Linked DNA regions of Asanoa sp. WMMD1127. The protein of the gene in region 2 interacts with the protein of the main gene of each other region in a pairwise test. Links are inferred from orthologs where the notes say so. Each region holds a gene or a part of one and is shown on either strand. Other genes may lie near its edges.

Region 1 (3,479 bases), 490 kb from region 2 along the record:
CGTCCACCGCATCGTCGGCCGCGCCTCGACGGATCTCATCAAGACGGGCGGCTACCGGGTCGGCGCCGGCGAGATCGAGGACGCCCTGCTCACCCACCCGGCCGTGCGCGAGGCCGCGGTGGTCGGCCGGCCCGACGACGACCTGGGCCAGCGCGTCGTCGCGTACGTAGTGGCCGACGCCGTGGCCCCGGACGTGCTGGTCCAGCATGTGGCCGCCACGCTGTCGGCACACAAGCGCCCCCGCGAGGTGGTCTTCGTCGACGCCCTCCCCCGCAACGCCCTCGGCAAGGTCCAGAAGCACCGCCTCTGACCCCGCAGGCAACACCCGTCAGCCCCCCGGCCGGTCACGGCTCCGGCGGCGCATCATCGCCGGTGTCGGCGTTCCCGGACGGCCCGCTCGACCGCCTCGGTGGCGGCGCCGTCGCCGGGTGACACCGCGGCGGGGAGCGCGAGCACCATGGTCAGGCCGCCGCCGTTGGTGGTCTCCGGCACGAGCGTGCCGCCCATCGCCTCCGCGAGGCCGCGGGACAGCGCCAGCCCGAGGCCGACGCCGTTGTGGTTGTCGCGATCGCCCATCCGCTGGAAGGGGACGAACACCTTGTCGCGGTCCGGCTCCGGGATGCCCGGGCCGTGGTCGACCACCCGCAGCTCGACCCGGTCGTCCTGGTAGCGGGCCGTGACCTGGGGCGGCCGGCCGGGCGGGCTGAACCGCAGCGCGTTGGCGATCAGGTTGACCAGGATCCGCTCGAGCAGGCCCGGGTCCGCGGCGACGGCCGGCAGGTCGGCGGTGAGGTCGGACCGCACCACCAGGCCGTTCGGGCCGAGCTCGTCCAGCGCCCGGGGCACCGCGTCCTCCAGGCCGATCTCCGCGAGGGTCACGCCGAGCGCGCCCGCCTGGAGCCGGCTCAGGTCGAGCAGGTTGTCGACGAGGCGGCCGAGCCGCACGAGCGACTCGTTGGCGGCGGCGAGCAGTTCGTCGCGGTCCTCGTCGGAGAACGCCACCTCCTCGCCGAGCAGGCTGTCGACGGCGGCCTTGGCGGAGGCCAGGGGTGTACGCAGGTCGTGGCTGACCGCCGCCAGCAGGGCGGTCCGCATCCGGTCGGCCTCGGCCAGCGGGCGTGCCTGGGCCGCCTGCTCGGCGAGCCGCTCGTGCCGCAGGGCGACGGCGGCCTGCGCCGCGAACGCCTCGATCAGCCGGCGGTCGGCGGCCGCCGGGGTCCGCCCGCGCAGCGCGAGCACGAGGCTGTCGTCGACGGCGACCTCGGTCTGCGCTTCGCCGGGCGCGCAGCACGGCGGTCCGCCGACGCTGGCGGCGACGTCCCAGGACTGCGGGCTGCGTTGCCGGTCCGGGCGCTCGCCGGCGCCGGTGCGGCGCTCCAGCAGCGTCACCGTCTCGAGCCCGAACGTCTCCCGCAACCGCTCCAGCAGTGCGGTGAGCGGCCCGGTGCCGCGCAGCACGCTGCCGGCCACCGTGGAAAGGGTCTGCGCCTCGGCGCTGGCCTGCGCGGCCTCGCGGGTGCGGCGGGCCGCCACGTCGACGATCCACGACACGGCGGCCGCGATGGCCACGAAGACGGCCAGCGCCAGGATGTTCTCGCGCTCGGCGATCGTCCACTGGTTGGTCGGCGGGGTGAAGAAGTAGTTGAGCAGGAGGGACGCCCCCACCGCGGCGAGCAGCGCGGGCCAGATGCCGCCGACGAGGGCGATGCCGACGACCGCGGCCAGGAACAGCAGCATCTCGCTCGGCAGCGAGAGGTCGGGACGCAGCGGGAGCAGCGCGCCGGCGAGCGCGGGCAGGCCGGCGAGCACGAGCGCGAAGCCGATCAGGCGGCGCCGGGGCGAGAGCGCGGGTGCCGGCACCGCGAGGCGGCCGCGGCCGACCTCGGGGTGCGGCACCAGGTGCACGTCGATCGCGTCCGAGCGGGCCGACGTGGTGACGCCGACGCCCGCGGTGACCAGCTGGGCGAACCGCCCGCGCCGGCTGACGCCTAGGACGAGCTGGGTGGCGTTGACGCCGCGGGCGAAATCGAGCAGGGCGCGCGGGATGTCGCCGCCGACCACCTGGTGGAAGCTGCCGCCCAGGCTCTCCACGAGGAGGCGCTGCTTGGCCAGCAGGGCGGGGTCGGCGCCGGTCAGCCCGTCGGAGTTGGCGACGTGCACCGCCATCAGGTCCGTGCCCTTGCCGCGGGCCGCGATCCGGGCGGCGCGCCGGATCAGCGTGTCGCCCTCGGGACCGCCGGTCACGGCGACGACGACGCGTTCCCTGGTCTCCCAGGTCTTGCCGATCCCGTGCGCGTCCCGGTAACGCTCGAGCTGCTGGTCGACCTTGTCGGCGAGCCAGAGCAGGGCCAGCTCGCGCAGCGCGGTCAGGTTGCCGACCCGGAAGTAGTTGCCGAGCGCGGCGTCGATCTTGTCCTTGTGGTAGATGTTCCCGTGCGCCATCCGCCGGCGCAGCGCCTCCGGTGTCATGTCGACCAGCTCGACCTGGTCGGCGGCGCGCACGACGCTGTCGGGCACGGTCTCCCGTTGGACGATCCCGGTGATCTGCTCGACCACGTCGTTGAGCGACTCGAGGTGCTGGACGTTCACCGTGGACAGCACGGTGATGCCCGCGTCGAGCAGCTCCTGGACGTCCTGCCAGCGCTTCTCGTTGCGCGATCCGGGCACGTTGGTGTGCGCGAGCTCGTCGACGAGCGCGACCTCCGGCCGCCGGGCCAGGACGGCGTCGACGTCGAGCTCGGTGAAGGAGGCGCCGCGGTACTCCGCCGTGCGGCGCGGCACCACCTCCAGGTCACCGATCATCCGGGCGGTGAAGGCCCGGCCGTGCGTCTCGACGAGGCCGACGACCACGTCGGTGCCACGCTCGATCCGGCGTCGCGCCTCGTCGAGCATGGCCACCGTCTTGCCGACTCCCGGGGCGGCCCCGAGATAGATGCGCAGTTCTCCGCGTGCCATGTCCCGGAACCGCCCCGCCTCCGTCAGCGACCCGAAAGCTCGCGGTCGAGTGCCATGTTGAGTCGGAGCACGTTCACCGCGGGCTCACCCATGAAGCCCAGCGCCCGGCCCGTGGTGTTCTCCTCGACCAGCTCGCGCACCGCCGCCGGGTCCACGCCGCGCTCACGCGCGACCCGGGCCACCTGGAGCTGCGCGTACTCCTCGCTGATCTGCGGGTCGAGACCGGAGGCGCTCGCGGTCACCGCGTCCGCGGGCACGGCCGGCTTCGCCGGAGCGTCGCCGCGGATCGGGACGAGCACGCCACCCGAGTAGTCCTCGCCGGGCTTGGCGGCCTCGACCGTGACGCCCTGGTAGGTGGCGATGAACGGCGTCGCGGGTGCGGCCTGGTTGACGCTGACGGCCCGGGTCACGGTGCCGGTCAGGCCCTCCGAGTAGTAGACGCGCAGGACCGCGCCGACGCCGTCCGCGGTGCAGAACGGGCGGGCGCCGGAGACGCCCTCGCGCTCGCCGACCTCGACGCTGCG
Region 2 (3,120 bases):
AGACGATCACTGTCGGTGACGAGAGGACGAGGCGATGGCGCTCCCCGAAGTCGTGTCCCGCGCACAGTGGCAGACCGCCCGTGACGCGCTCCTGGTCAAGGAGAAGGAGGCGACCCGGGCGCTGGACGACCTGGCCGCCCAGCGACGACGGCTGCCGATGGTGCGGATGCCGGCCGATTATGCGTTCGACGGGCCCGACGGGAAAGCGAGTTTGCGGGACCTGTTCGAGGGTCGCGACCAGCTCGTCGTCTACCAGTTCATGGACAACGGCCCCGACGACATCTGCTCCGGCTGCGCCAGCTTCACCGACAACGTCGGGCGGCTCGAGCACCTGCACGCGCGCGGCACCTCGTACGCCGTCGTCTCCGACATGCCGTTGGACCAGCTCCGGTCGGTGCGGACGCGGATGGAGTGGACGGTGCCGGTCTACTCGTCGCGCGGCACCACGTTCAGCGCCGACATCGGGGCCGGGCGGGGCTTCGCGCTGGCCGTGTTCGTCACCGACGGCGTCGACGCTTACCAGACCTACCTCACCAGCGACCGCGGCGTCGACCGGCTGCGCTTCGACTTCAACATCCTCGACCTCACGCCGTACGGGCGGCAGGAGAGCTGGGAGGACTCGCCGCTGGGCTGGCCGCAGACGGAGCCGTACTCCTGGTGGCGCCTGCACGACGAGTACTGATGTTCACCGTCGCCCGTGGTGCCGCGTCCCATGTGGACGGTCTGGTCGCGCTGCTCGGGCAACGGGAGTTCTTCGCCGCCAAGCTCGCCGCGCAGTCCCGCGGCGAGGGGGTGCTGCTCGTCGGGTGCCTCGACGGCTCGCCGGTCGCCGACGTGTGGGTGGCGTTGTCGCCGGTGCCGGAGCGCGAGGTCAATGAGCACCTCGGCGGGGTGCCGGTGCTGGTCCACCTCGAGGTGGTGTCGGTGCTGCGCAACCGCGGGTTCGGCACGTCGCTCATCGGGGCGGCCGAGTCGCTGGCCCGCTCCCGCGAGCACGCGAGGATCGCGCTCGGCGTGGCGGTCGACAACCCAGGCGCGCGACGGCTGTACGAGCGGCTCGGCTACGGCGAGTGGCCCCACGGCCTGATCTCGACGGGGTACGACTGGGTCGGCAGGGACGGCGTCAAGCGCTGGGTCCCCGAGACGATCACGATGCTGGTCAAATCCCTGCGGTGACCCTGCCGCAGCTCAGGGTTGGAAGCGGTAACCCATCCCCGGTTCGGTCAGCAGGTGCCGCGGGTGGCCGGGGTCGACCTCGAGCTTGCGCCGGAGCTGAGCCATGTACTGGCGGAGGTAGTTGGTCTCGGTCTGGTACTGCGGCCCCCAGACGTCCTGGAGCAGCTGGCGCTGGCTGACCAGCTTGCCGGGGTTGCGCAGGAGGATCTCCAGCAGATGCCACTCGGTCGGGGTGAGCCGCACCTCGCCGGCCCCGTCGGGCGGGTCGACGGTCCGCGCCGCCAGGTCGACGGTGAACGCACCCACCTTGATCACCGGCGCGGCGTCACTGGTGGCGCCCATCCGCCGGGTGACGGCCCGGATCCGGGCGAGCAGCTCGTCGACCCCGAACGGCTTGGTCACGTAGTCGTCCGCCCCGGCGTCGAGCGCGGCCACCTTGTCGGCACTGTCCGCGCGGCCGGACAGCACGATGATCGGCACGGCGGTCCACCCGCGGAGCCCGCGGATCACATCGGTGCCCTCCATGTCGGGAAGGCCGAGATCGAGCACGACGAGATCGGGCGGCCGGGCCGCGGCGGCCTTCAACGCCGTCCCACCATCGGCGGCGACGTCCACGTCGTAGTCGCGGGCCCGCAGATTGATCCGCATGGCCCGCAGGATCTGCGGCTCGTCGTCGACGACCAGGATCCGCGTCACCGCACACCACCGTTCGGCGGCTGCTCGTCGCCCTCGCTCATGTGTTCACCTTCCGCCTTCCGCGGGTCGCTCTCGGCGCCGCCCGCGCCACCGCCGCCGTGCCGGACGCCGTGGCCGCGCCGGGGCCGGTCACGTCCTTGAACGTGACTGCCCGGCGCGCCCTGGCCCGTGGTCGCGGCGGCGTCACGCGGCCGGCGGTTGGCCGAGTCGTCTTCCGTGAGCCGAGGCGGCGAGCCGCCGTTGACCGGGTCGCGCCCCTTCCGGTCGACAGCGGCGCTGTCTGCGAGCCGCGACGGATGGACCGGTTCCGGCACCGGGGCGCCGTCGACCGGTCCAGGTCCGCGAAGCTCCAGGTCCGACGGGCCGAGCCGCGGGATCGGCTGCGGGTCGCGCGGCCAGCGCCGTAGGCGTTCCCGGATCGCCTGGTCGGCGATCTCCGTCGCGCGGGTCTCCGTCGGTTCCACCGACGCCTCGGTCGACGGCAGGGTCAGCACCATCGTCAGCCCGCCGCCCGGTGTCGTCTCCGGCACCAGCGAGCCACCCATCGCCTCCGCCAAACCGCGCGACAGCGCCAGGCCGAGGCCGACGCCCGCGTGGTTGGTGCGGTCGCCGAGCCGCTGGAACGGCTGGAACACCCGGTCGCGGTCCGTGTCCGGGATGCCGGGGCCGCGGTCGATCACCCGCAGCTCGACCCAGCCGGCGTGGTCGCTCGCCGTGATCTTCGGTGGCCGGTCGTCGGGGCTGAACCGGATCGCGTTGCCGATCACGTTGACCAGGATCCGCTCCAGCAGGCCCGGGTCCGCGACCACCAGCGGCAGGTCGTCCGGCATCCGCAGGACCACCGGGGCGGCGGCCGCGCCGATCTCGTCCAGCGCCCGCGGCACCGCCTCCTCCAAACCCAGCGACGCCGGCACCACCCCGAGCGCGCCGGCCTGCAGGCGACTCATGTCGAGCAGGTTCGCGACCAGCCGTCCGAGCCGGTCCAGCGACTCGTCGGCGGTGGCCAGCAGCTCGTCGCGGTCCTCGGGCGAGAACTCCACCTCGTCGCTGCGCAAACTGGTCACCGCCGCCTTGGCGGACGCGAGCGGCGTACGCAGGTCGTGGCTCACCGCCGCGAGCAGCGCCGTGCGCATCCGGTCGGCCTCGGCCAGCGGGAGCGCCTCGGCCGCCTGCTCGGCCAGGCGCTCCTGGCGCAACGCGACCGCCGCCTGGGCCGCGAACGCCTCGACGATCCGGCGGTCGCTGGCC

What was found.
Region 1: the proteins of O7635_RS29700 (region 2) and O7635_RS32100 interact in binary tests that used the Escherichia coli proteins (3 or more experiments, as listed by UniProt). The link is inferred for Asanoa sp. WMMD1127 from one-to-one orthologs.

The regions. Positions count from the first base shown.
Region 1 is NZ_JARUBP010000001.1:6,713,515-6,716,993, forward strand. The notes cover bases 160-3,327. They hold O7635_RS32100 (DUF4118 domain-containing protein), read right to left. Parts: upstream 2,956-3,327; coding sequence 364-2,955; downstream 160-363. Other genes in these bases: O7635_RS32095 (AMP-binding protein), read left to right, coding at 160-310; O7635_RS32105 (potassium-transporting ATPase subunit C), read right to left, coding at 2,979-3,327. Also shown: more of O7635_RS32095, read left to right, coding at 1-159; more of O7635_RS32105, read right to left, coding at 3,328-3,479. UniProt on the Escherichia coli protein: Member of the two-component regulatory system KdpD/KdpE involved in the regulation of the kdp operon. KdpD may function as a membrane-associated protein kinase that phosphorylates KdpE in response to environmental signals.
Region 2 is NZ_JARUBP010000001.1:6,218,689-6,221,808, reverse strand. The notes cover bases 31-2,839. They hold O7635_RS29700 (response regulator), read right to left. Parts: upstream 1,873-2,839; coding sequence 1,189-1,872; downstream 31-1,188. Other genes in these bases: O7635_RS29705 (GNAT family N-acetyltransferase), read left to right, coding at 682-1,176; O7635_RS29710 (DUF899 family protein), read left to right, coding at 35-682. UniProt on the Escherichia coli protein: Member of the two-component regulatory system KdpD/KdpE involved in the regulation of the kdp operon.